DNA from 4 places in the Actinophytocola sediminis genome. Region 2 is predicted to be linked to each of the others. Evidence: riboswitches for the same ligand, from Rfam matches in the RefSeq annotation. Region 2 holds a riboswitch; each other region holds the start of a gene.
What was found. A riboswitch is a leader RNA that binds a small molecule or an ion and turns the genes downstream of it on or off. The one in region 2 is predicted to bind cobalamin.

Region 1: linked by a shared signal. The riboswitch ahead of ACYVIP_RS26115 (VWA domain-containing protein) and the one ahead of metE (5-methyltetrahydropteroyltriglutamate--homocysteine S-methyltransferase) in region 2 are both predicted to bind cobalamin.
Region 3: linked by a shared signal. The riboswitch ahead of ACYVIP_RS26160 (homocysteine S-methyltransferase family protein) and the one ahead of metE (5-methyltetrahydropteroyltriglutamate--homocysteine S-methyltransferase) in region 2 are both predicted to bind cobalamin.
Region 4: linked by a shared signal. The riboswitch ahead of ACYVIP_RS27545 (FecCD family ABC transporter permease) and the one ahead of metE (5-methyltetrahydropteroyltriglutamate--homocysteine S-methyltransferase) in region 2 are both predicted to bind cobalamin.

Annotation. Positions count from the first base shown of each region.
Region 1 covers NZ_BAAGXS010000043.1:86,924-92,744, forward strand. The annotation lists gene ACYVIP_RS26105 (cobyrinate a,c-diamide synthase) at 1-1,062, opposite strand, end outside; gene cobO (cob(I)yrinic acid a,c-diamide adenosyltransferase) at 1,059-1,673, opposite strand; gene ACYVIP_RS26115 (VWA domain-containing protein) at 1,673-3,604, opposite strand; cobalamin riboswitch at 3,655-3,803, opposite strand; gene cbiE (precorrin-6y C5,15-methyltransferase (decarboxylating) subunit CbiE) at 3,856-5,037, shown strand; gene ACYVIP_RS26125 (cobalt-precorrin-4/precorrin-4 C(11)-methyltransferase) at 5,034-5,792, shown strand; gene ACYVIP_RS26130 (precorrin-2 C(20)-methyltransferase) at 5,777-5,821, opposite strand, start outside.
Region 2 covers NZ_BAAGXS010000018.1:289,790-295,610, forward strand. The annotation lists gene ACYVIP_RS11690 (SigE family RNA polymerase sigma factor) at 1-314, shown strand, start outside; gene ACYVIP_RS11695 (hypothetical protein) at 319-1,311, shown strand; gene ACYVIP_RS11700 (TetR/AcrR family transcriptional regulator) at 1,327-1,917, opposite strand; gene ACYVIP_RS11705 (nuclear transport factor 2 family protein) at 2,008-2,421, shown strand; cobalamin riboswitch at 2,439-2,649, shown strand; gene metE (5-methyltetrahydropteroyltriglutamate--homocysteine S-methyltransferase) at 2,741-4,996, shown strand; gene ACYVIP_RS11715 (hypothetical protein) at 5,342-5,821, opposite strand, start outside.
Region 3 covers NZ_BAAGXS010000043.1:98,152-103,972, reverse strand. The annotation lists gene ACYVIP_RS26175 (ABC transporter ATP-binding protein) at 1-85, opposite strand, end outside; gene ACYVIP_RS26170 (TetR/AcrR family transcriptional regulator) at 150-701, shown strand; gene ACYVIP_RS26165 (LLM class flavin-dependent oxidoreductase) at 707-1,747, opposite strand; gene ACYVIP_RS26160 (homocysteine S-methyltransferase family protein) at 1,810-2,856, opposite strand; cobalamin riboswitch at 2,882-3,071, opposite strand; gene cobF (precorrin-6A synthase (deacetylating)) at 3,101-3,850, opposite strand; gene cobN (cobaltochelatase subunit CobN) at 3,847-5,821, opposite strand, start outside.
Region 4 covers NZ_BAAGXS010000049.1:43,335-49,155, reverse strand. The annotation lists gene ACYVIP_RS27555 (SAM-dependent methyltransferase) at 1-548, opposite strand, end outside; gene ACYVIP_RS27550 (hypothetical protein) at 545-1,372, opposite strand; cobalamin riboswitch at 1,631-1,808, shown strand; gene ACYVIP_RS27545 (FecCD family ABC transporter permease) at 1,851-2,924, shown strand; gene ACYVIP_RS27540 (ABC transporter ATP-binding protein) at 2,921-3,721, shown strand; gene ACYVIP_RS27535 (ABC transporter substrate-binding protein) at 3,718-4,740, shown strand; gene ACYVIP_RS27530 (TetR/AcrR family transcriptional regulator) at 4,806-5,306, shown strand; gene ACYVIP_RS27525 (hypothetical protein) at 5,320-5,679, shown strand; gene ACYVIP_RS27520 (alpha/beta hydrolase family protein) at 5,684-5,821, shown strand, end outside.

The sequences.
Region 1 (5,821 bases), on a different contig from region 2:
GCCGACCATCGGCCTGCCGTCGAGGGTGCGGCACAGGTAGAGCAGCCCGGCGCACTCCGCCACGGTCGGCATGCCCGATCCGATCGCGTCGCGCAGTTCCTTGCGCAGCCTCGTGTTGCCGGACAGCTCGCCGACGTGGACCTCGGGGAACCCGCCGCCGAGATAGAGGCCGCTGGTGCCGGCGGGCAGCCGGTCGTCGGTGAGCGGGTCGAACGTGGTGACCGCGCAGCCCGCCGCGCGCAACAGTTCCTCGGTCTCGGCGTACCGGAACGTGAAGGCGCGCCCGCCCGCCATGGCCACCAGCGGTCGTCGATCGCCGACCGGGGTGACCTCGGCGGCCGGGTCCCACGGTGCCGCCGGCACGTTCGGTGCGGCGCGCGCGAGTGTGAGCAGTCCGTCGAGGTCGAGGTTGGCCTCGGTCCGGTCGGCGAGCAGGTCCAGCGCGGCGACCGCGTCCGGCCGCTCGGCCGCCGGCACCAGTCCCAGGTGGCGGGACGGCACGACGACGCCGTCATCCCGGTGCAGCACCCCGAGGACGGGCAGCCCGGTGCCGGCCAACGCGTCGAGCACCTCGGCGGCGTGCCGGGGCGAGCCCGCCTTGTTCAGCACCACGCCGACGATGCGCACCGCCGGGTCGAAGGTCCGCATGCCGTGCACCACGGCCGCGATCGACCTGGCCGCGTGGGACACGTCCACCACGAGCACGATCGGACTCGCGGTGACCTCGGCGACGTGTGCGGTGGAGGCGAAGCCGCCGGTGCCGAGCCTGCCGTCGTACAGGCCCATCACGCCCTCGATCACCGCCACGTCCGCGCCGGCCGCGCCGTGGGACAGCAGCGGTGCGAGCCGGTGCTCGCCGACCAGGAACGGGTCGAGGTTGCGGCCGGGGCGGCCGGTGGCCAACTCGTGGTAGCCGGGGTCGATGTAGTCGGGGCCGACCTTGTGTCCACTGACGACGTGCCCGCGCCGGCGCAACGCCGCCATGATGCCGGTCGCGACCGTGGTCTTGCCGTGCCCGGAAGCCGGTGCGGCCACGACGATCCTGGGCAGTGGCCGGCTCACCACTCGATGCCCCGCTGGCCCTTCTGTCCGGTCTGGAAGGGATGTTTGACCACGGTCATCTCGGTGACCAGGTCGGCGAGCTCGACCAGCTGTGGGTCGGCCCGCCGGCCGGTGAGCACCACGTGCTGGTGGCCGGACCTGGCCGCCAGGGTGTCCACCACGTCGGCCAGGTCGACCCAGCCCCACTGGATGGGGTAGGTGAACTCGTCGAGGACATACAGGTCGTGACGTTCCTCGCCGAGGCGGCGTTTGACCTCGGCCCAGCCCTCGGCCGCCGCCGCGGCGTGGTCCTCCTCGCTGCCCTCCTTGCGTGACCAGGACCAGCCGGCGCCCATCTTGTGCCACTCGACCGGGCCGCCCTCGCCGGTCTCGGTGTGCAGGACGGCGAGCCGCTCCAGCACGGTCTGCTCGCCGATGCGCCACTTCGCCGACTTGACGAACTGGAACACGCCGATGTCCCAGCCCTGGTTCCAGCCGCGCAACGCCAACCCGTAGGCGGCGGTGGACTTTCCCTTGCCGTCACCGGTGTGCACGATCAGCAGCGGGCGGTTGCGGCGTTGCCTGGTGGTCAGCCCGTCCTCGGGGACGACGGGCGGCTGTCCCTGTGCCATCAGGCGGCCCGCGCGGCGGTGGTCAGCGCGGCGGCGTTGACCTCACCGACCGGCACGTGCACGGCGCCGAGCAGCTCGGCCAGCCTGCGTGCCAGGCCCATCCGGAACCGGCCGGTCTCGCAGTCCACGACCACCGACGAGAGCCCGGTACGGCCGAGCGCCGCCGCGGCCCGGTGGGCGCGGCCGAGCGCGTCCGGCCCGTGGGTGGCGCGGCCGTCGGTGACCAGCACGAGCAGCGGGCGGCGGCGCGGGTCGCGGATCGCCTCGACCCGGACCACCTCGGCGACCCGGGTGAGCGCCTCGGCCAGCGGGGTGCGCCCGCCGGCGGCCAGCTCCCGCAGCCGGGTGACCGCCACCTCGACCGACCCGGTCGGCGGCAGCACGAGCTCGGCGCCGCCGCCGCGGAAGGTGACCAGGCCGACCTTGTCCCGGCGCTGGTAGGCGTCGGTGAGCAAGGACAGGATGGCGGTCTTGACCTCGCGCATCCGGCGGCTGGCCGCCATCGAGCCGGACGCGTCGACGCAGAACAGCACCTGGTTGGACTCGCGCCCCTCCTTGATCGGCACGCGCAGGTCCTCGGCGGCCAGCAGCAGCCGGCCGGTGCGCCGGCCGCGCCGGTGTTGGTGGCGGGCCGCCGCGCGCAGGGTCTCCAGCAGGTGCAGGGTGCCGGTGGGGCCGGCGGGGCGTTGCGCGCCGACCCGGCCGCCGGTGTCGGTACGGGCGGTGGACCGCCGGCCGGCCTCGTCGCCGCCGACACCGGGGACGGTGAACAGCCGGGCCCGGTAGGGCTCGCCGACCGGGGCGGTGGTCGACGGCGCGGACTGCCCGTTGCCGGCCGGGCCATCGGCATCGGTCGGTGGCGGGATGTCCCGGTCGCCAGGATCGTCGCCGCCGGCCGGCGGGTCGGGTTCCGGCTCGGGCGCTGGTTCGTCGAGCAGCTGGTCGAGCTGGTCCTCGTCGAGTCCTGGCGCGTCGAACGGGTTGCGCCGGCGCCGATGGGGCAGCGCGAGCCGGGCGGCGACCTTGAGGTCCTCGGCGGTGATCGTGGTGCGGCCGGCCAGCGCGGCGTGCGCGGCGGCGGTTCTGGCCATGACGATGTCCGCGCGCATCCCGTCGACCTCGAACGCGGCGCAGACCTCGGCGATGCGCAGCAGGGTCGCCTCGGTCAGCTCGACGGTCGGCAGCAGCGCGCGGGCGGCCACGATCCGTTCCCGGGTCAGGGTTTCCTCGGCCGCGAACCCGGCGACGAAGCCGTCGGGGTCCGCGTCGTACCGCAGGCGCGAGCGCACCACCCTGGCGCGTACTCGGGGATCGCGGGAGGCGGCCACCTCGACGGTGAGGCCGAAGCGGTCCAACAGCTGCGGCCGCAGCTCGCCCTCCTCGGGGTTCATCGTGCCGATCAGCACGAACCGCGCGGCGTGCGCGACCGAGACGCCGTCGCGCTCGATGCTGACCCGGCCGGTGGCCGCCGCGTCAAGCAGCACGTCGACCAGGTGGTCGTGCAGCAGGTTGACCTCGTCCACGTACAGGATGCCGCGGTGCGCGCGGGCCAGCAGGCCCGGTTCGTACTCGGCGACGCCCTCGGCCAGCGCGCGCTGCAGGTGCAGCGAGCCGAGCACCCGGTCCTCGGTCGCGCCGACGGGCAGCTCGACCAGCCGCACCGGCCGGGTCTCCACCCTGGCGTCGGCTGGGAACGGACCGTCGGGCGACAGCGGCGTCGGGTCAAGCGGATCGGTGGCGAACCGGTCGTCGGCGATCACGTCGACCGGCGGCAGGACCGCGGCCAGCGCGCGGACGGCGGTGGTCTTCGCGGTGCCCTTCTCGCCGCGCACGAGCACCCCACCGACCTCGGGGGCGACCGCGGCGAGCAGGAGGGCGAGGACGAGGTCGTCGGCGCCGACGACGGCCGACAAGGGGTACTGCTGTGGCATTCGGGGCTCCCGCGCTCAGTGCCAACCGGTGGACGGGCGCGGGATCACGCCCGTCGGCAGGCGCCGAGGCCGGTCTTCGGACTTCCCGGATCGACGTCCGGGTCACCGCAGCGGGCCCTGTGCCGGATTCTCACCGGCTTCCCGATTCTCCCGGCCGCGCGGTCAGCGCGGCGCGGGCACCTCGGGCCTGGTGATCGCAGCATAACTCCTGGGTCACCACCAACGGGCCTGACGTACTGTGACCTGCCGTGATGGTGCACGTGGTTGGCATCGGCGCGGACGGCTGGCGGGCGCTGGCGGAGCCGGCAAGGGAGTTGGTGCGGGCGGCCGGGGTGGTGCTCGGCGCGCCGCGCCAGCTCGGGCTGCTGCCCGACATCGCCGGTCAGCGGCGCGTGGCGTGGCCCTCGCCGCTGCGCGAGCGGCTGCCCGGACTGCTCGCCGAGTTGACCGGGGACGGGCCGGTGGTGGCGCTCGCGTCGGGTGACCCGTTGGTCGCGGGCATCGGGACGACGCTGCTGAACCTGCTCGGCCTGGAGTCGGTGGTCGTGGTGCCGGCGGTGTCCTCGGTGGCGCTCGCCCGCGCCCGGCTCGGCTGGCCGGCCGAGACGGTCGAGGTCGTCCGTGAGCCGGGCACGGTGGTGCGCCACCTCGCGCCGGGGCGACGGATTCTCGTGCTGTCCCAGGACAAGCACACCCCCGCGCTGGTCGCGCGGGCGCTGACCGAGCGCGGTTTCGGGGCGAGCGGGCTGACCGTGCTGGCCGACCTCGGCGGGGACGACGAGTCGGTGCGCCAGGTCGACGCGGCCGACTGGACCGGGGACGCGCCCGCGCTGCACGTGCTGGCGATCGAGTGCGTCGGTGGGCCGGCACATGGGCTGCTCGCGGGCCTGCCGGACGACGCGTTCGAGCACGACGGTCAGCTCACCAAGCGGGACCTGCGGGCGGTCGCGTTGGCCAGGCTCGCGCCCCAGCCGGGACAGCTGCTGTGGGACGTCGGTGCCGGCGCGGGGTCGGTCGCGATCGAATGGCTGCGCGCGCACGCCACCTGCCGGGCCGTGGCGGTGGAACGGGACGCCGTGCGCGCCGAACGGATCGCGCGCAACGCCGGCCGGCTCGGGGTGCCGGGCCTCGCGGTGGTCACCGGTGCGGCGCCGGATGCGCTGGCCGGACTGTCCACTCCGGACGCGGTGTTCGTCGGCGGCGGCGCGACGATCCCGGGTGTGCTGGACGCCTGTTGGTCGGCGCTGCCGCCGGGCGGGCGGCTGGTCGTGCACGGGGTCACGGTGGAGACCGAGGCGGTGCTCGCTCGCGCGTACGGCGAGCGCGGCGGGGAGCTGACCCGGATCGCGGTCGAGCACGCCGCACCCCTCGGCGGACTCACCGGCTGGACACCAGCCCGTACGGTGACCCAGTGGACGGCGACCAAACCATGACCCTGGTGCGTTTCGTCGGCGCCGGGCCGGGAGCCGCGGATCTGTTGACGCTGCGGGCGGTGGAGTTGTTGCGGGCGGCCGATGTCTGCCTCTACCCGGGCACCTACCTCGACCGCGCGGTGCTCGGGCACTGCCGCGCCGACGCCCGGCTGGTCGACACCCAGCACCTCGATCTCGACCAGATCGTGGCCGACCTGGTCACCTCCCAGCGGGCGGGACTGCGCGTGGTGCGCCTGTGCTCCGGCGACCCGTCGGTGTACTCGGCGCTCTACGAGCAGACCCGGCGGCTCGACGCGGCCGGCGTGCCGTGGGACGTGACCCCGGGCGTGCCGGCCTACGCCGCCGCGGCGGCGCGGATCGGACACGAGCTGACCGTGCCGGCGGTGGCCCAGTCGGTCGTGCTCACCAGGACCCGCGCCAGGTCGACCGCGATGCCCTCGGGCGAGACCCTGGCCGCGTTCGCCGCCACCGGCGCGACCATGGTGCTGCACCTGGCGATCACCCGCACCCGGATCCTGGCCGAGGAACTGGTGGCCCACTACGGGCCGGACTGCCCGGCCGTGGTGGTCGCCAACGTCTCCCAGCCGGCCGAGCTGGTACTGCGCGGCACCCTCGCCGACATCGCCGACCAGGTCGAGGCCGCCGCGCTCCGGCAGGCCGCGGTGATCATGGTCGGCCCCGCGCTCGGCACCGGCGTGGCGGGCGCCGAGTCCTACCTCTACGACCCGGCGAGGGAACGTCAGTCCCGGACATAGCGCGGAGTCCACGCCCGGCCGGCCGCGCT
Region 2 (5,821 bases):
TCCTCAGCGAGCAGCGGCTCGGCTGGGCCCGCAGGATTCGGCTGACCGGGGCACCGCGGGACACCCCGTCGGTGGCCGCGGACACCGGGCCAGACGTGGAGACCCGGCTGGTGTTGCTGACCGCACTCGGCCGGGTCCCGCCGAAGGCAAGGGCGGTGCTGGTGTTGCGGTTCCTGCTCGACCTGTCGGTCGCCGAGGTGGCCGGTGTGCTCGGGTGCTCGGAAGGGAACGTGAAGAGCCAGACCTCGGCCGGCCTGGCCGCGTTGCGCAGGCTGCTCAACGGACAACTGTCAGCCGTCATGGGAAGGGAGTAGCGGGATGGACCAGACCGAACAGGACGGTGCCCGGCTGCTCAGCCCGTTGCGGGACACCGAACCCGGCACGCCGTCGACGGTCAGCGTGCACCGGGCGATCCACACCGGCGCCCGGCGGCAGCGGACAGGACAGGCGCTCGGCGCGCTGGCCGTCGTCGCGGTCACCGTGTTCGGGGTGCTCACCGGCTCGACCATCCTCAATGGACAACAGAGCGCGCCGCCGGCCACCCCGGTCGGCGAGTTCGAGCCGCTGCGCCAGGAGTTCGGCGTCGGCTCGGCCGGCGGCTTCACCCCGGTCAGCTACGAGACCGGGCGGTACCGGCAGCGGGTGCTGCTCGTGCCGACCGACGGCTCGGCCGGCGACGCCGAGGTGACCATGTACGCCCCCGGCCGGTTGCCCGACCCGCCGGCGGGCGATCCCGCGCCCGAGGTGAACGGGAAGCGGGCACTGTGGACCGGCACCGCGCTCGCCTGGGAGTGGACGGCGAACGCGTGGGCGTTCGCCATGGTCGACTCGCGGGACGTCGCGCACCGGGTCGCCCAGAGCGTCGAGCCGGGCGCCGGCGCGGCGGTGAGGTTGCCGTTCACCGTGCCAGCGCCCGATTCCGGCGATCCGCGCCAGCTGGTCGGCGTGATCAGTCCATTCGGGACATCGAGCGATCCGGCCGAGGGTGGGCTGTTGGTGTTCGGCACGCGTGATCCGGTGAGCGCGGACGACGACGCGGACCGGGTGCTGGTCGGTGTTCGCCGGGACCTCACCCGGGACCTGGTCACCGGTGACCCCGGTGCCGCACCGGTGGCCACCACGCAGCTCGATGGTCGTCCGGCGGCGGTGTCCGACACGGCGGTCACCATCCTGGACACCGGTGGCGGCTATGCGATCGTCGCCGAGTCCACTGTGGTCTCGACCGGGGAGCTGACCGAGCTGGCCTCCTCGGTGCGGCTGGTCGAGAACCCGGCTGACCAGCGGTCGTGGCGCGGCGTGCCGCTGCGCTGATTCCCGCGCACCGCTTCAGGTGGCGCCCAGCGCGCGCAGCACGGTGTCGGTGACCCGGTCGAGATAGTCCGGCTCGACCGGGGCCTGGCGCACCACCAGCCGCCAGTAGATGAGCCCGGCCACCATGTCCTGCGCGGTCTCCAGGTCGGCGTCGGCCGGCAGCTCACCTCGGGCCGCCGCCTGTTCCAGCCGTGTCCTGGCCAGCGCGCGCCGGGGTTCGCCGATGGCGGTCGCGATCGCCTTGGCGAGTTCCGGTGTGCGGGTGGCCTCGGCCACCAGATCGGGGACGATCCGGGAGAACGGCGGCTCGGACAGCCACGCGGCGATGGCGGCCACCGAGGCGCGGAGGTCACCGCGCAGGGTGCCGGTGCTCGCCACGTCCGCCATGGGCACGCTGATCTCGGCGAGCACCGCGAGCACCATCTCCTGTTTGGTGCGCCACCGGCGGTACAGCGCGCTCTTGCCCGCGCCCGCGCGCCTGGCGACCCCTTCCATGGACAACCGCGCGTAGCCCCGCTCGACCAACTCGGCCAGTACGGCGTCGTTGATGGCGGCGGTGATGCCCGGTTGCAGCACGGCCGCCCCGGACGGTGCGCGACGGTTCATGGTGCCGAGTCTAGCGGATGGACAGGACGGTCCCGTCCGTCGTAAAGTGGTCGGGACGATACCGTCCCGTCCATCCTGAGGGAGTCCTGAATGACACCGCGTGAGCTGCTCGACCATGCCCTGGAACTGTTGCTGGCCAAGGATATGTCCGGCTTCGCCGACCTGTGGGCCGCCGAGGGCACCATGGAGTTCCCGTTCGCCCCGCCCGGCTGGCCGACCCGGGTGGACGGTCGGGAGGCGGTCCACGCCTACCTGCGCGACTACACCGACGTCTACGACCTCCAGCGCGTCACGGAGAAGATCGTGCACGAGACCACCGATCCGGCGGTGATCATCCCCGAGATCGAGGTGGCGGGGATGCTGGTGCGCACCGGCGAGCCCTACCGCAACCGCTACATCTGTGTGCTCACCGTGCGGGACGGGCAGATCGTCGGCTACCGGGACTACTGGTCGCCGACCGGCGTGAACGCGGACACCGACTTCATCGGGACACTGTCGGGGTGATCGGGCGATCGGCCTGTAGGCTGGTGGATGCCGACGGTTCGCGCGCGTTCTCTCGAGGATGTGGGCGAGGCAAGAGGGAACCCGGTGTGAGTCCGGGACTGCCCCGCAGCGGTAAGTGGGAACGAAAGCCGTCAACGAAGCACTTGGCGAGAGCCTGGGAAGCGACGGCCGGTAGGCGCGAGACGTGCGCCCACGAGTCCGAAGACCTGCCGCCGGCCCGTGCACCGACCGGTGCGCGGGGTCCGGAGCCTCTCGGGAGGGCCACGGCCGCGACTCGTTCGCGTGCGGTCCCTTCCGAGCTGGTCTTCGTGCCATCGGCATGCTCGCGAGGAGAGAGCTTGTGACCATCGGCACCACTGTGCTCGGCTACCCCAGGATCGGCCCGCGCCGGGAGCTCAAACGCGCCGTCGAACGCTACTGGGCAGGCAGGATCGACGCACCGGAACTCCAGGCGGTGGCCAGGGAGCTGCGCGCCGCGACCTGGACGGAACTGCGCGACGCCGGACTGGACTCCGTCCCGTCCAACACGTTCTCCTGCTACGACCAGGTGCTGGACACCGTCGAGCTGTTCGGCGCGATTCCCAAGCGCTTCCACGATCTCGATCTGTCCACAGTGAACACCTACTTCGCCGCGGCGAGGGGCCGCGACGGCGCCCCCGCGCTGGAGATGACGAAGTGGTTCGACACCAACTACCACTACCTGGTCCCCGAACTCGGCCCGGACACCGCGTTTCGGCTGACCGGCGACAAACCGCTTGCCGAGTACCGCGAAGCGCGCGCGCTGGGCATCGAGACCAGGCCGGTGCTGCTCGGCCCGGTGACGTTCCTCCTGCTGTCCAAATCGGACCATGAGGGCTTCGTCCCGCTCGACCTGCTCAACGATCTCCTGATGGCCTACGGCGACCTGCTCACCCGGTTGCGGGCCGAAGGCGCCCAGTGGGTGCAGCTGGACGAGCCGGCGTTCGCCGCCGACCGGACCCCGGCCGACCTCGCGGCCCTGCGGCGCGCCTACGACCTGCTCGGCGCGCTGCCCGACCGCCCGCGACTGTTGGTCACCGGCTACTACGGCGATCTGGGCCCAGCACTGGAGGTCCTCGCGAACACACCGGTCGAGGCGATCGCCGTCGACCTGGTCGCCGCGCCGGACACCAGTCACGCCACCGTGCCCGCGTTGCGGGACAAGACCCTCGTCGCCGGGGTCGTGGACGGCCGCAACGTGTGGCGCACCGATCCGGCGGCGGCACTGGCCAAGGCCGAGGCCCTGCGCGGCTCGGCCCGCGAGGTCGCGGTCTCGACGTCCTCGACGTTGCTGCACGTCCCCTACGACCTCGACGCCGAGACCGAGCTCGACCCCGATGTACGCGCCCGGCTCGCCTTCGCCCGGCAGAAGGTCTGCGAGGTCGTCGCCATCGGCACCGCGCTCGCCAAGGGCGCCGGCCCGGCGACCGACCACACGCGACAGTCGCCGCCGCGGGACGAGGACGTGCTGGCCAGGGTCGCCGCGCTCACCGACGCGGACCGGACCCGTCCGGCCTATGTGGAGCGTGCGGCCGCGCAGCAGCGCAGGCTGAACCTCCCGCCGTTGGCGACCACCACGATCGGGTCGTTCCCGCAGACCGCGGAGATCCGCCTGGCCAGGGCCGGGTTGCGCACCGATACCCTGGACGAACGTGGCTACCTGCGACAGATGCGCGACGAGATCGCCAAGGTGATCGCGCTGCAGGAGGACATCGGCCTGGACGTGCTGGTGCACGGTGAGCCCGAGCGCAACGACATGGTGCAGTACTTCGCCGAACACCTGGCCGGGGTCGCCTCGACGGAGTCGGGCTGGGTGCAGTCCTACGGCTCCCGGTGCGTGCGCCCGCCGATCATCCACGGTGACGTGTCCCGGCCGAAGCCGATGACCGTGGACTGGATCTCCTACGCGCAAAGCCTTTCGGTGAAACCGGTCAAGGGCATGCTGACCGGCCCGGTGACGATCCTCGCGTGGTCGTTCGTGCGCGACGACCAACCACTGGCCGACACCGCGGTCCAGGTCGCACTGGCGCTGCGCGACGAGGTCGCCGACCTCGAGGCGGCCGGCATCGGCATCATCCAGGTCGACGAGCCGGCGCTGCGGGAACTGTTGCCACTGCGGGCGGTCGACCAACCCGCCTACCTCGACTGGTCGGTCGGCGCGTTCCGGCTGGCCACCGCGGGCGCCGTGCCGTCGACCCAGATCCACACCCACCTGTGCTACTCGGAGTTCGGCGAGGTCATCGAGGCGATCGACGACCTGGACGCGGACGTCACCACCATCGAGGCGGCTCGCTCCAAGATGGAGATCCTCGGCGACCTCGGCACGTCCGGGTTCGGCCGCGGTGTCGGGCCCGGGGTGTACGACATCCACTCCCCACGCGTGCCCGACGAGGACGAGATCACCGACCTGTTGACCAGGGCGGCCGAGGTCGTACCGGGCGAGCGGCTGTGGGCAAACCCCGACTGCGGCCTGAAAACCCGCGGCTACGCCGAAGTGGAACCGGCGCTGCGCAACCTGGTCGCGGCCGCCCGCCGCGTCCGGGACACCCTGCGGTGATCGGTTCTCGAATCCTCGCGGCGGTCCTCGCCGGTGTCACGGTCGTCGGCCTGGTCGCGCCGGGAGGCGCGGCGGCCGCGCCGGGCGTGGCCAGAAGGCGGACGCCGCCGCGGGTTGGCTGGCCAGACAACTGGTCGACGGCGACCACTTCGAGGTCGACTTCGGCGGTGAGTTCTTCGCCGACGCCGGCCTGAAGTCCTACGCCGGCGCCACCGCGAAGGCGTCGCCCCAGGTCCGCGGCCTGGACCCGGCGAGCCTGGGCGGCCCAGCCTGGTCCAGCTGTCCGCAACGGGATCGGCCCCAGGCCCCAGTTCTGGTCTGCCCGTAACGCGACGAAGGCGTCCTTCATCGCACTGGACGGAGGTCGTCGAGGCTGAGACGTAGCCAGGTGTCGTGGGCGAGGAGGTGGAAGTCGGGGCCTCGTCCGATGACCTCGAGTTCGCGGGGGAGGGGCTCGCCGTCGGGGAGGACGAGGCGGTACTCGCCGGTCACGTGCAGCCGGTCCTCGTCGAGGACGCCGGTGGCGAGCCGGTGGGGATCGTCGTAGCCGCCGAACAGCGCGACGTGGTCGCCGTCCACGGCGATGGCGCTGGCGCCATGGACGTCGTTGTGCCAGCCGGACAGCGTGTCCTCCCGCACCCGCACGACGGGGAAGTCGGTGTAGCAGGACGTCCACGCCGTGTCGCCGTCGACGTTGAGGGCGTAGCAGTCGGCGATCGTGTCCCAGGGGTTGTCGCGGTCCATCGGGTAGCGCCAGTCCGGGGCCAACTCGGGGGAGAACCGGATCAGGCCACACTCGCCGATCGGGGTGTCGCCGTCGTCGAA
Region 3 (5,821 bases), on a different contig from region 2:
TGCCGCGCAGGGCGTGCACCGGGCCGGCATCGCTCGGGTACTGGCAGGTCAGCCCACGGATCCGCAGGACTGGCTTGGTGTTCATGACAGGACTCCCCTCGATATGTATGTTCGTTTGAAACGAACGTTTACATGATACGGTACCCGTCATGGGTCATCGGGAGAACCTGCTCACCGCCGCACGGGAGTGTCTGCTGCACAACGGCTACGCGCGGACGACCGTGCGCGAGCTGGTCGCGGCGTCCGGCGCCAACCAGGCGTCGATCAACTACCACTTCGGCTCGAAGGACCAGCTGCTCACGCAGGCGATCTACGACCTGAACGAGGAGTGGGGCCGCCACCTGTTCGCCGCGCTCGAGGACGCCGAGGGAGCGCGGGAACAGGCGGCGCGGGTCGCCAGGTGGCAGCGCATCATCGAGTCGATCCAGAAGAACCGCGAGCTGTGGTTCGTCAACTTCGAGACGGTCGCGGTCCTCCAGCACAACGACAAGATCCGCGAGATGAACGCCTCGGCGCAGCGCACCGCGCGGGTCGCCCTGGCGCACGCCTTCGGTGGCCTCGGCCAGGACGCGGACCCGGCGGAGGTGCACGCCGTTGGCGCGCACTACTACTCACTGCTGGTCGGCGTCGCGCTGCAGTGGTTGACCGATGCCGACGAGGCGCCGACCGCCGAGGAGATCGTCCGCGCCGACCGCGGCTGACCAGGTCACCACATGATCCTGTCGTGCACCAGCCGCAACTGCTCGCGCATGGTGGCCACGCCGGGCAGGTCGATGCCGGCGAACGCCTTGACCAGCGCGGCGTCGGTGATGGCGAGGACCAGGTGGTTGACCCCGGTCGAGGCGATCTCCGTCCTGATCTTGGCCAGGCACTCCTCCGGGGTGCCGGCCACGGACAGCTTGTCGGCCAGCTCCGGCGGGGTGAGCTCGAACGCACGGTCCACCCGGCCCTCCCCCACCGCGGCGATGATCTCGGTCAGCGACGCGGGATCCACGTCGTTGCGCGCCAACTGCTCGGCCGGCATCGACGACGCGTACAGGCCGACCATCGCCCTGGCGGCGTCCTTGGCCGCCCGCGAGTCCTCGCCCGTGGCGAACACGACCCACGCGCCGAGGTCCAACGACGACACGTCGCGGCCGGCGCGCTCGGCGCCGATCCGCACGTTCTCCACCATGTACTCGTAGGCGCGCCTGGTGTAGCTCAGCGCATGGTGCACGCCGTCGGTCAGCTCCCCCGCCGCCTGGAACGACTTCGGGCCGCGCATCGCGCCCAGCTTGACCGGAACGTGCCGCTGGACCGGCCGGGCGAAGGTGAACAGCCCGTCATAGCGGTAGAACTCGCCATCGTGGCTGATCGCCCCCTCGTCGAGCAGGGTGCGCACCACGGTGTGCGCCTCCTTGAGGCGGGACAACGGTTTCGTCCGCGCCCAGTCGATGCCGTACTGCGCGAGCAGCCCGAAGTTCCCCGACCCGAGCACACATTCGGCGCGGCCCCCGGTGAGCTCGTCGAGGGTGGCGGTCGCCTGGGCGATCAACGACGGCTCCCGCAACGTCACCGCGGACACGCTCGGACCGAACCGGATGTTGGTCGTCTTGTCCGCCGCCGCGGCGAACAACAGCCAGAGATCCTTGTGCCAGGTCTCGTCCGCCGCATAGCAGGCGTAGAACCCGAGTTCGTCGGCGAGCTTGATGGACTCGATCGTGTCGTCGAGCGGGTAATCAGGCAACAGCACGAAACTGAACCGCATGATTCTCCTCCCAGAACAGTCGACCAGCCCAGTGTGGCTCCCCGCCGGTGACTACCGGAAGGTCACGCGCGATCGCCGAGAGCCACGATGTGGTCCGGCAGCCGCTCGTCGTCGCCGTACATGAAGTGGTTGCTCATCCGCTCCGAGAACCGGCTCGCCTCGGTCGTGCGGCCGACCGCCTCCGCCACCTGACGGACCAGCATCGGGGACGCGCCGCAACACACGCCGAGGTAGTTGACGTCCAGGTCGTGCGCCTCGGTCGCGAAGGCGCCCAGCTCGTACCTGTTGGCGGACAGCGGATCGAGCGCGGTGGGGAACGTGCGACCGTGCGGGGAGGGGACGCGTGCCCGGTCGTCGGTCAGGTTGAAGAACGTCGGCTCCTCGACGGTGGTCCGGTACGGCACGGGCAAGGCACCGACGTGACAGGACACCGCCGCCCGGATCTCCTTGAGCCACGGCAACATCGTGTCCGGCCCGCGGAAGCAGTTCATGCCGACGACGTCCGCGCCTGCCTGCTCGAGTCGCTGGCAGGTCTCCACGATCCCGACGCCGTCGGCCAGTTCGTTCAGTGCCATCGGCGCGATGGTGAGCACCACCGGCAGGCCGGTCGACGCCGCCACCTCCAGCGCCGCCAACGCCTCGCCCGCGTAGTAGAACGTCTCGCCGATGATCAGGTCGGCGCCGCCGTCAACGGCCCAGCCAACCATCTCCTCGAACATGGCACGCACCTCGGCCTGCCGGCCGGTGTCCGCCGGGTCCCACACGTTCGTGTTGGAGATGTTGCCCGCCATCAGGTCCCCGGGTCGCGCGTCGGCGACCTCGCGGGCGATCCCCAGTGCCGCGCGGTTCAGCGGCTCGAGCAGATCCTCCTTGCCGATGACCCGCATCTTCTCCCGATGCCCGTTGTAGGTGAATGCCTCCACCACATCGGAGCCGGCTCGTTGGAAGTCGACATGCAGGGCGCGCAGCGCGTCGGGGTGTTCCAGCGCCACCTCGGGCACGAACTCCCCGGCGGTGAGATAACCCCGTCTCTCCAGCTCGAAAAGAAATCCCTCGGCGCAGATCACCGGGCCGGCATTGAGGCGTTCGGTCAGGTCGTTGGTCGACATTGTGCGGCTCCATCGCTCGTGGATCGGCTACGTGCGCGCCGCAGACGGTCTCCTGACTTCCGGATGTCGGCTTTCCTCGCCTTCCCAGGACATGTCCCAGTGGCGTCATGAGGTTCGCTATCCGGTCACAGTGGCGAGGACCGCGCTGGATTCACACCAGACTTCCCGTTTTCTGCCGCGCGTCGAACACGCTATCCACCTGCCACAGGATGGTCAATTGTTTCATATTATGGAACCGGTGCAGTCACTTCTCGTGCCGGAGCAGATAGATGTCCAGTAGCCAGCCGGCCTCGTGTTTCGCGGCGGTGCGGGCGGTTGTTATCGCGGGCAGGACATCGGCGAGTTGGCCGGCGGCGAGTCGTTCGCTCGGGGTGCCGAGATTGGCGCCCCACCAGATGTGCCAGCCGGCCGGGTCGACGGCGCGTAGTTCCTCCAACGAGCGGCTGAGCAGGACCGCGATGTTGGGCTGTCGCTGCCGGATCGCCTCGACAAGACGGCGGCCGGTGGTGATGTGCAGCGGTTCGCCGATGCCGTGCGGCACGATGCGGTGGCGGGCGGCGAGCGCGGACAGGCTCGACACGCCCGGCACGACCTCCAGCCGGGCGCCGACGGTGTCGGCGACGCGGGCCAGCACGCGGATCGTCGAGTCGTAGAGGGCCGGGTCGCCCCAGACGAGGAAGCCCGCGTCGCCGTCGTGGTCGGCCAGCGCGGCGGCGTAGCGGGCGGCGCGGGCCGCGTGCCAGTCGGCGACCGCGTGTGCGTAGTCCGCCGCCGTGCGGTCCCGCTCGGCGTCCTCGACGACCACGATCGTCGGGTCGCCGCGCACGTGGCGGCCAAGCAGCGCTGTTCTGGCGGCGGCCAGCGGGTCGCCGTCCGGGCGCTGTTTCTCGGTCACCACGAAGAAGTCGACCTCGTTCATCGCCAGGACCGCCTCGACGGTGAGCTGGTCGGGACCGCCGGGGCCGACGCCGATGAGCACCACCCGTCGGCTCACGCGCCGTCCTCGAGGTCTCCCTCGACCGACAGGTAGACCGCCTGCAGCTGGGCCAGCACCTCCGGGTCGGGCTCGGCCCACAGCCCGCGGTCGGCCGCCTCGTGCAGTCGCTCCACGATGCCGCGCAGCGCCCACGGGTTGGCCTGGCGCATGAACTCCTGGTTGGTCTGGTCCAGGACGTACTCGCGGGCCAGCCGCTCGTACATCCAGTCGTGCACGACACCGGTGGTCGCGTCGAAGCCGAACAGGTAGTCCACGGTCGCGGCCAGCTCGAAGGCGCCCTTGTAGCCGTGCCGTTGCATCGCGCCGATCCAGCGCGGGTTCACCACCCGGGAGCGGAAGACGCGGTTGGTCTCCTCCTGCAGCGTGCGGGTGCGCACCGCGTCGGGGGACGTGGAGTCGCCGACGTAGGCCTTCGGGTCGGCGCCGGTCAACGCCCGGACCGTGGCGATCATGCCGCCGTGGTACTGGAAGTAGTCGTCGGAGTCGGCGATGTCGTGCTCGCGGGTGTCGATGTTCTTCGCGGCGACCTGGATGCGGCGGTAGTTCGCGCGCATGTCCTCGGCCGCCGGCCGGCCGTCGAGCCCCCGGCCGTAGGCGAAGCCGCCCCAGGCGGTGTAGACCTCGGCCAGGTCGGCGTCGTCGCGCCAGGTGCCGGACTCGACGGCCTGCAGGATGCCGGCGCCGTAGGAGCCGGGGGCCGAGCCGAAGATCCGCGCGGTGGCCCGGCGTTCGTCGCCGTGCTCGGCGAGGTCGGCGTGCACGTGGGCGCGGACGAAGTTCTGCTCGGCCGGTTCGTCCAGCGCGGCGACCAGCCGGACCGCGTCGTCGAGCATGCCGACCACGTGCGGGAAGGCGTCGCGGAAGAAGCCGGAGACCCGCACGGTCACGTCGATCCGCGGTCGGCCCAACTCGGCCAATGGCAGCACCGCCAGCTCCCGCACCCGCCGGGAGGCCTCGTCCCAGACCGGCCGGACACCAAGCAGGGCAAGGACTTCGGCGATGTCGTCGCCGGAGGTGCGCATGGCCGAGGTGCCCCACACCGACAGGCCGACCGACTTGGGGTACTCGCCGGTCTCGTCCAGGTAGCGGGCCAGCAGCGAGTCGGCCATCGCGACACCGGTCTCGTAGGCGAGCCGGGAGGGCACCGAGCGGGGGTCGACGGTGTAGAAGTTGCGGCCGGTCGGCAGCACGTTGACCAGACCGCGCAGGGGCGAGCCGGACGGGCCGGCCGGGACGTACCCGCCGTCGAGCGCGTGCAGCACCGCGTCGAGCTCGTCGGTGGTGCGGTTCAGCCGGGGCACCACCTCGGTGGCGGCGAACGCCAGCACCCGGACGACCTCGGGGTCCTCGTGCAGTCCGGTCGCCGCGGCCGGGTCCCAGCCCGCCGCCTCCATCGCCTCGACGAGCGCGCGGGCCTTGGCCTCGACGGTGTCCACGGCACCGGTCTGCTCGGCGCCCTCCTTGAGGCCGAGCGCGGTGCGCAGGCCCGGCACCGCGGCGGTCTCGCCGCCCCAGATCTGTTGGGCGCGCAGGATCGCGAGCACCAGGTCCACCCGCGCGGCCCCGGCGGGTGCCTGGCCGAGGATGTGCAGCCCGTCGCGGATCTGGGCGTCCTTGACCTCACACAGCCAGCCGTCGACGTGCAGGATGAAGTCGTCGAACTCGGTGTCGTCCGGGCGGTCGTCCAGGCCGAGGTCGCGGTGCATGTGCGCGGCCTGCATGAGGGTCCAGATCTCGGCGCGGATCGCGGGCAGCTTGGCCGGGTCCATCGCCGCGATGTTCGCGTGCTCGTCGAGGAGTTGCTCCAGCCGGGCGATGTCGCCGTAGCTCTCCGCCCTGGCCATCGGCGGCACCAGGTGGTCGACGATCGTGGCGTGCGCGCGGCGTTTGGCCTGCGCGCCCTCGCCGGGATCGTTGACCAGGAACGGATACACCAGCGGCAGGTTGCCGATGGCCGCGTCGCTGGCA
Region 4 (5,821 bases), on a different contig from region 2:
ACCACCGGTGTGTGCTCCAGCCTGATGTCCAGGTCGTCGCTCCCCAGCCGCGCCACGACCTGCCTGCCCAACTCGACGGCCTCGGGATCGATGTCGACGCCGACCACGCCGGCGCCGGTCCGCCTGGCGATGTACAGCGGGGTCATCGGAAACGAGCCAGCGCCGACGAGCAGCACCCTGGCGTCCGGGGACAGTTCGAAGGTCCCGAACTCCTCCTCGATGCAGGACTCGACGTTCTCGAAGTAGCCCGTGGTCCCGGCATGGCCGAGCAGGAGCTGGCGGGCGCGGTACTTCTCCATGATCGCCGCGCAGCGGGCGGACCGCGCTCGCAGGTCCTCGACCAGGTTCGTGAACTCGTCCGTGCCCGCGCGCACGAGGGCGTGCCATGCCTGGTGATGGCGCCGGTCGGTCACGAAACCGGAGTAGTCGCCGACGACGCTGGCCAGCTCCGCGCTGTGGCGCACCGTCCCGTCGTACCGCGCGGCCGCCGCCAGGAGGCGCCGCAGATAGTTGTGCATCAACGACAACAGCTCCGGCGCGCCGCTCACAGGAAAGCCCGTCCCTGCGCCACGATCCGGACCGACCCCTCGACCTCGATGCCCGTCGGACCGCCACGTTCGTAGTTCACCGTCACCCGCATCGACCCGCCTGGCTGGACCACGTTCGTCGCGACGGAGGTGTTGTTCTTCCACGCCAGGTACGCGCCGAGCGAGGCGGTACCGGACCCGCAGCCCTTCTCCCAGACCATGCTGTCCACCGACGGCACGTGGACCAGCGGGGCGAGGCGGTTCGAAGCCGCGGTGTACAACAGAACCCCGACGACGGACACGTCCCGGGTCTCGCCAAGCCGGCGCGCCAGGACCTGCGCCTGGTCCATGGTGGCCCGGTCGAGCAGCCCGGTCTCGATGACCACGAACAGCGAGCTCTCGTAGCGCACGAAGGTCGACCCGGCACCGAGCTCGCCCGCGCGGGCACCGTCCTCCACCGCCGTCGGCAACGGCATCGTGAGCCGGCAACCGAAGTCCCGCCGCCGCCGCACGACCCGGCACCTGGCGACGTCGGCCGTCCCCGACACCTCCAGCGCGGTGTCCAGGCTGTCGCCGGTCTCCAGCTCCGCCTCGAACGCGCGCAGCGCCGCCAGCGCCATGCACGCGTTGCCGCAGAACTCGCCGCCCGCCATGTGGAGACCGGCATCCGCGTCCAGCGACTCCGGTTTCCGCACGAACCCGACCTGCTCGGCGTGCACGTGCTCGTAGGCCATGACGCGCCTGGCGATGGCCGGGTACTCCTCCTGCGGGTGCTCCGTCCGCACCAGGACGGTCATGTTCTGGGTGGGACTCGCCTTGACGAAGTCGATCTCGCGGCTGATCACCGCCCGCTCCGTGCGGAGGCGAACCGGCGCCGGCCGCGCGCGCGTCGCCGATCCTCGTCGCCCCCCGTGCTGGCGAGGTCGTTGCGCATCAGGTCCTCCCCGAATCTCGTCGTGTTCCGGGTCACGAGGCCAGCTGGGTCACACGGTGACCGACTGGTGACACCAGGTCATGAGTCGGCGACGAGGGCCTCGTAGTTCCGAGGCTTCCTATCTGTGACGCGGGACACATTTGGTGCCCCTCGCTGTGGATCGGTCGTGTTAACGTCCCGCTGAGCCAGTCGCGCCCATGTGGCCAGGGAATCCGGTGTGAGTCCGGAACTGTCGCGCAGCGGTGAGGGTGACCGGCGGAACACGCGCCACTGGGCCGAACGGCCCGGGAAGGCGTTCCGCCGGGGCGATCCCGAGTCCGAAGACCTGCTGGCTCGGTCGTCATCCGACCGGGCTCCGCGACCTGGGCCCCTGGCGAGAGCGGGTCCGCGTGTCCCCGAGGCGTGCCATCTCCGGTAGCGGCCCGCCGCGCCGGATGCCGGTCGTGCCGCTGCTGCTCGTGCTGCTCGCTGGTCTGGCCGCCAGCATGGTCGTCTCCCTGACCCTCGGCGCGGAGCCGTTGCCGCTGACCGGGGTCTGGGAGACCGTGCGGGCCAGGCTGGGTGGTGCGCCGGGCCAGGACCCGGTGTACGACGCGATCGTGTGGGACCTGCGTGCCCCACGGGTGCTGATGGCCGCCGTGGTGGGGGCGGGTCTGGCGTTGGCGGGCGCGGTGATGCAGACCCTGGTCCGCAACCCGCTGGCCGATCCGTACCTGCTCGGCGTCTCCTCGGGTGCGGGTGTCGGGGCGACGCTGGTCATCGTCGCGGGGGTGTTCGGCGGGCTGGGGATCTGGGCGGTGTCGGCGGGCGCGCTGGTCGGCGCGGTGCTGGCGTCGCTGCTGGTGTTCGGCGTGTCGCTCGCGCAGGGTGGGCTGACGCCGTTGCGGCTGGTCCTGACCGGGGTCGTGCTGTCCGCCGCGTTCTCGTCGGTGTCCAGCTTCCTGGTGTTCCTGGGGGACGAGCCGGAGGCGACACGGTCGGTGCTGCACTGGCTGCTTGGCAGCCTGTCCGGCTCGACGTGGGCGAGCACCGGTCCGGCGCTGATCACGGTTGTGCTGTCCGTCGTCGCGCTGCTGGCGGTGCACACCTGGCTGGACGCGCTGGCCGCCGGTCCGGACGTGGCCGCCGCCCTGGGGGTCCCGGTACGCGAAATCCGGATCGGCCTGTTCGTGCTGACCTCGGTGCTGGTCGGGGTGCTCGTCGCGGTCTCAGGTGGCATCGGCTTCGTCGGCCTGGTCGTGCCGCACCTGGCGCGGCTCGTCGTCGGTGCGCGGCACGCCGCGGTGCTGCCGGTGGCGGCGCTCGGGGGAGCGCTGTTCCTGGTGTGGGTGGATGTGGTGGCCCGGGTGCTGGTCCGGCCGCAGGAGATGCCGTTGAGCGTGGTGACGGGGCTGGTGGGCGCTCCGGTGTTCCTGATCCTGATGGGCCGCAGGCACTACAGCTTCGCTGGCGGCGCCGCATGACGCGTCTGCGCTGTCACGGGGTGCGGTGCGAGATCGCGGGCCGGGTCATCGTGTCCGGTGTCGATCTCGAGGTGCCGCCGGGCGAGCTGATCGCCCTGGTGGGGGTCAACGGCAGCGGCAAGTCGACGCTGATTCGCGCGCTCTGCGGGCTGGCGGCACCGGCGGCGGGCCGGGTCACCGTCGACGGCGAGGACGTGCACGCGCTCCCGGTACGCAGCCGGGCCCGCCGCATCGCCTATGTCGGGCAGGAGGAGACGCCGCCGGCGGACCTGCTGGTGGGGGAGCTGGTCGCGCTGGGCCGCGTGCCGCACCAGCCGCCGTGGGCGTTGGGGCGGGTGGCCCGCGCGAGCACCCTGGACGCGCTGGCGGCCGTCGGTCTGGCCGACGCGGTGGACCGGCGATGCGACCAGCTCTCCGGCGGCGAACGCCGCCGGGTGACGCTCGCCCGCGCGCTCGCCCAGGGCGCCGGGCTCGTGGTCCTCGACGAACCGACCAACCACCTCGACATCAGCCACCAGACCCGGCTGCTGGAAACCCTCCGCGGTCTCGGCCGCACCGTCGTGGCGGCGATGCACGACCTGTCGCTGGCCGCCGCCTACTTCGACCGCGTCGCGGTGCTGCACGACGGCGCGCTGCGCACCGTCGACGCGGCGGCGGTCGCCCTGGCGCCCGCGACGGTCGAGGAGGTCTTCGCCGTGGCCGCCGCCCACCTGACCGACGCGCGCACCAGTCGCGAGCACCTCGTGCTCGGGCCGGGGTTCGCGCGGTCCCGCCCCGACCAGAGAAGAGCACCATGACGACCCGCACTGTTCGCCGCCGCGCCGTCACCCTGCTCGCCGTCGTCGCGCTCGCCGGGTGCGGTGGCGAACCGCCCGAGTCCGCGTCCGGCGAGATCACCGTGACCAACTGCGGCGAGCAGGTCCCGTTCCCCAGCCCGGCGCGGCGCCTGTTCGTCAACCAGGGGAACCGGATCGCCACCGTGCTCGCCGTCGGCGCGGCCGACCAGGTGGCCGCGGTGAGCAGCCTCGGTGACGACCGGGCGGTGCTCGAGGCCGCCTACGGGGCGGACGTCGTCGGCGGCCTGCCGGTCACCACGGAGGGCCAGCCGTCGCTGGAGAACGTCCTCGCCAAGCGGGCCGACGTGATGGTGTCCTGGTTCAGCGACGGCGACGACGTGACGCCGCAACGACTGGCGGCCCAGTCGATCGCGGCCTACCAGACGACCGAGGGCTGCCCGCGGGGCTCCGGCGCCGAGCGCGGCACGACCGAGCCGTGGGCGGCACTGACCACCGACCTGCGCAACCTCGGCCGCATCACCGGGCACGACCGGGAGGCGGCGTCCGTGGTGACCGACATCGGCGACCGGCTCGACGCGCTGGCCGCCGCGCCCGCGGGACAGACCCCGCCGACGGTCTTCCTCTTCGACCGCGGCACCACGGACGTCTACTCCAGTGGGGCCTACGGGGCGCCGCAGGCCGTCATCGAGGCCGCCGGTGCGCGCAACGCTCTCGGTGATCTCGAGGAATCCTGGACCTCGGTGTCCTGGGAGCGGATCGTCGCGGCGAAGCCCGACTTCATCGCCTTCGTCGACTACCGCAGGCAGTCCTTCGAGGACAAGGTCGCCGTGCTGCGGACCAACCCCGCCACCAGGAACCTGCCCGCGGTCGCCGAGGGCCGGTTCCTGAACCTGCCGTTCGCGATGTGGACCTCCAGCCCGCTGAACATCGACGCCGCCGAACACCTCCGCGTCGCGCTGGAATCCCGCAACCTCCTGCCCCGCAGCGAGATCAGCGCGCGCCTGGACGTTCCCCGGTGAACACCGGGCTTTTGAGGAACGGTCGTTCTTGACTGATCGTTCCTCAAAAGTCTACGGTTTGGGGCATGGGCAGGCGACGGGCGTTCGACGAGGACGCGGTGGTGCGTGCCGCCGTGGGACTGTTCGGCGGTCGCGCGTACGACGGGGTGTCCATCGACGACCTCGTCACCCACCTCGGCGTGCACCGCAACAGCCTGTACAAGACGTTCGGCAGCAAGCGCGGCCTCTACCTGGTCGCCCTGCGCCGCCACCTCGCCGACGACGTCCGCCCCCTGGTCGAAGCGCTCGCCGCGGCGACGGATGCCGCGACCGCGCTGCGGATCGTCACGTCGGCCGATCTCGGTCTGCTGCTGCTCGCGGCGGTCGACCGGGCGCCCGCCGACGAGGAGGTGGCCGCCGAGGTGGCCGCGGCGCTGGCCGCCGTCGACCAGGCGATGGCCGGCGCGCTCGGCATCTCCACCGACCTGGCCGCCGCCCTCACGGCCACCGGGCTGGGCATCCTCCTGCGCGGCAACCCCGGCGGGGTCGCCACCGCGCTGACCCAGCTCCTCGATCCGCTCAACTGACAAGGAAACAGCTATGGCACTGGTCCAGATCGACGGCGACGACCTCGTCGTCGTGATCGAGGGTCTCAACAAGCTCTGGGCCTTCAAGAGTCGCCTGACCATCCCACTGGTCAACGTCCGCGGCGCGACCGCGGATCCCGGCATCGTCGCCGATCCCAAGGGGATTCGCGCGCCGGGCGCCCGCGTGCCCGGCCTGATCACGGCGGGCACGTTCCACCTCGACGGCGAGAAGGTCTTCTGGGACGTCAGGAATCCGTCGAAGGCGGTCGTGATCGAACTCGCCGACGAGCACTACGCCCGCCTGGTTCTCCAGGTCGACGACCCCCGCGCGACCGTGGCGCTGGTCGAGAACGCCCTACCCGGAAAGAGGTAAGCCGATGTTCGCCCACTTCGTCGCGGCCGTGCTGTCGCTGACCGTGGTGACCGCCACCCCGGCCGAGGCGAGGCCGCGCCTTGTGCCCGCCGCTGACCGCGAGGTCGTCTTCACCGTCGACGGCACGACCACGTACGGCACC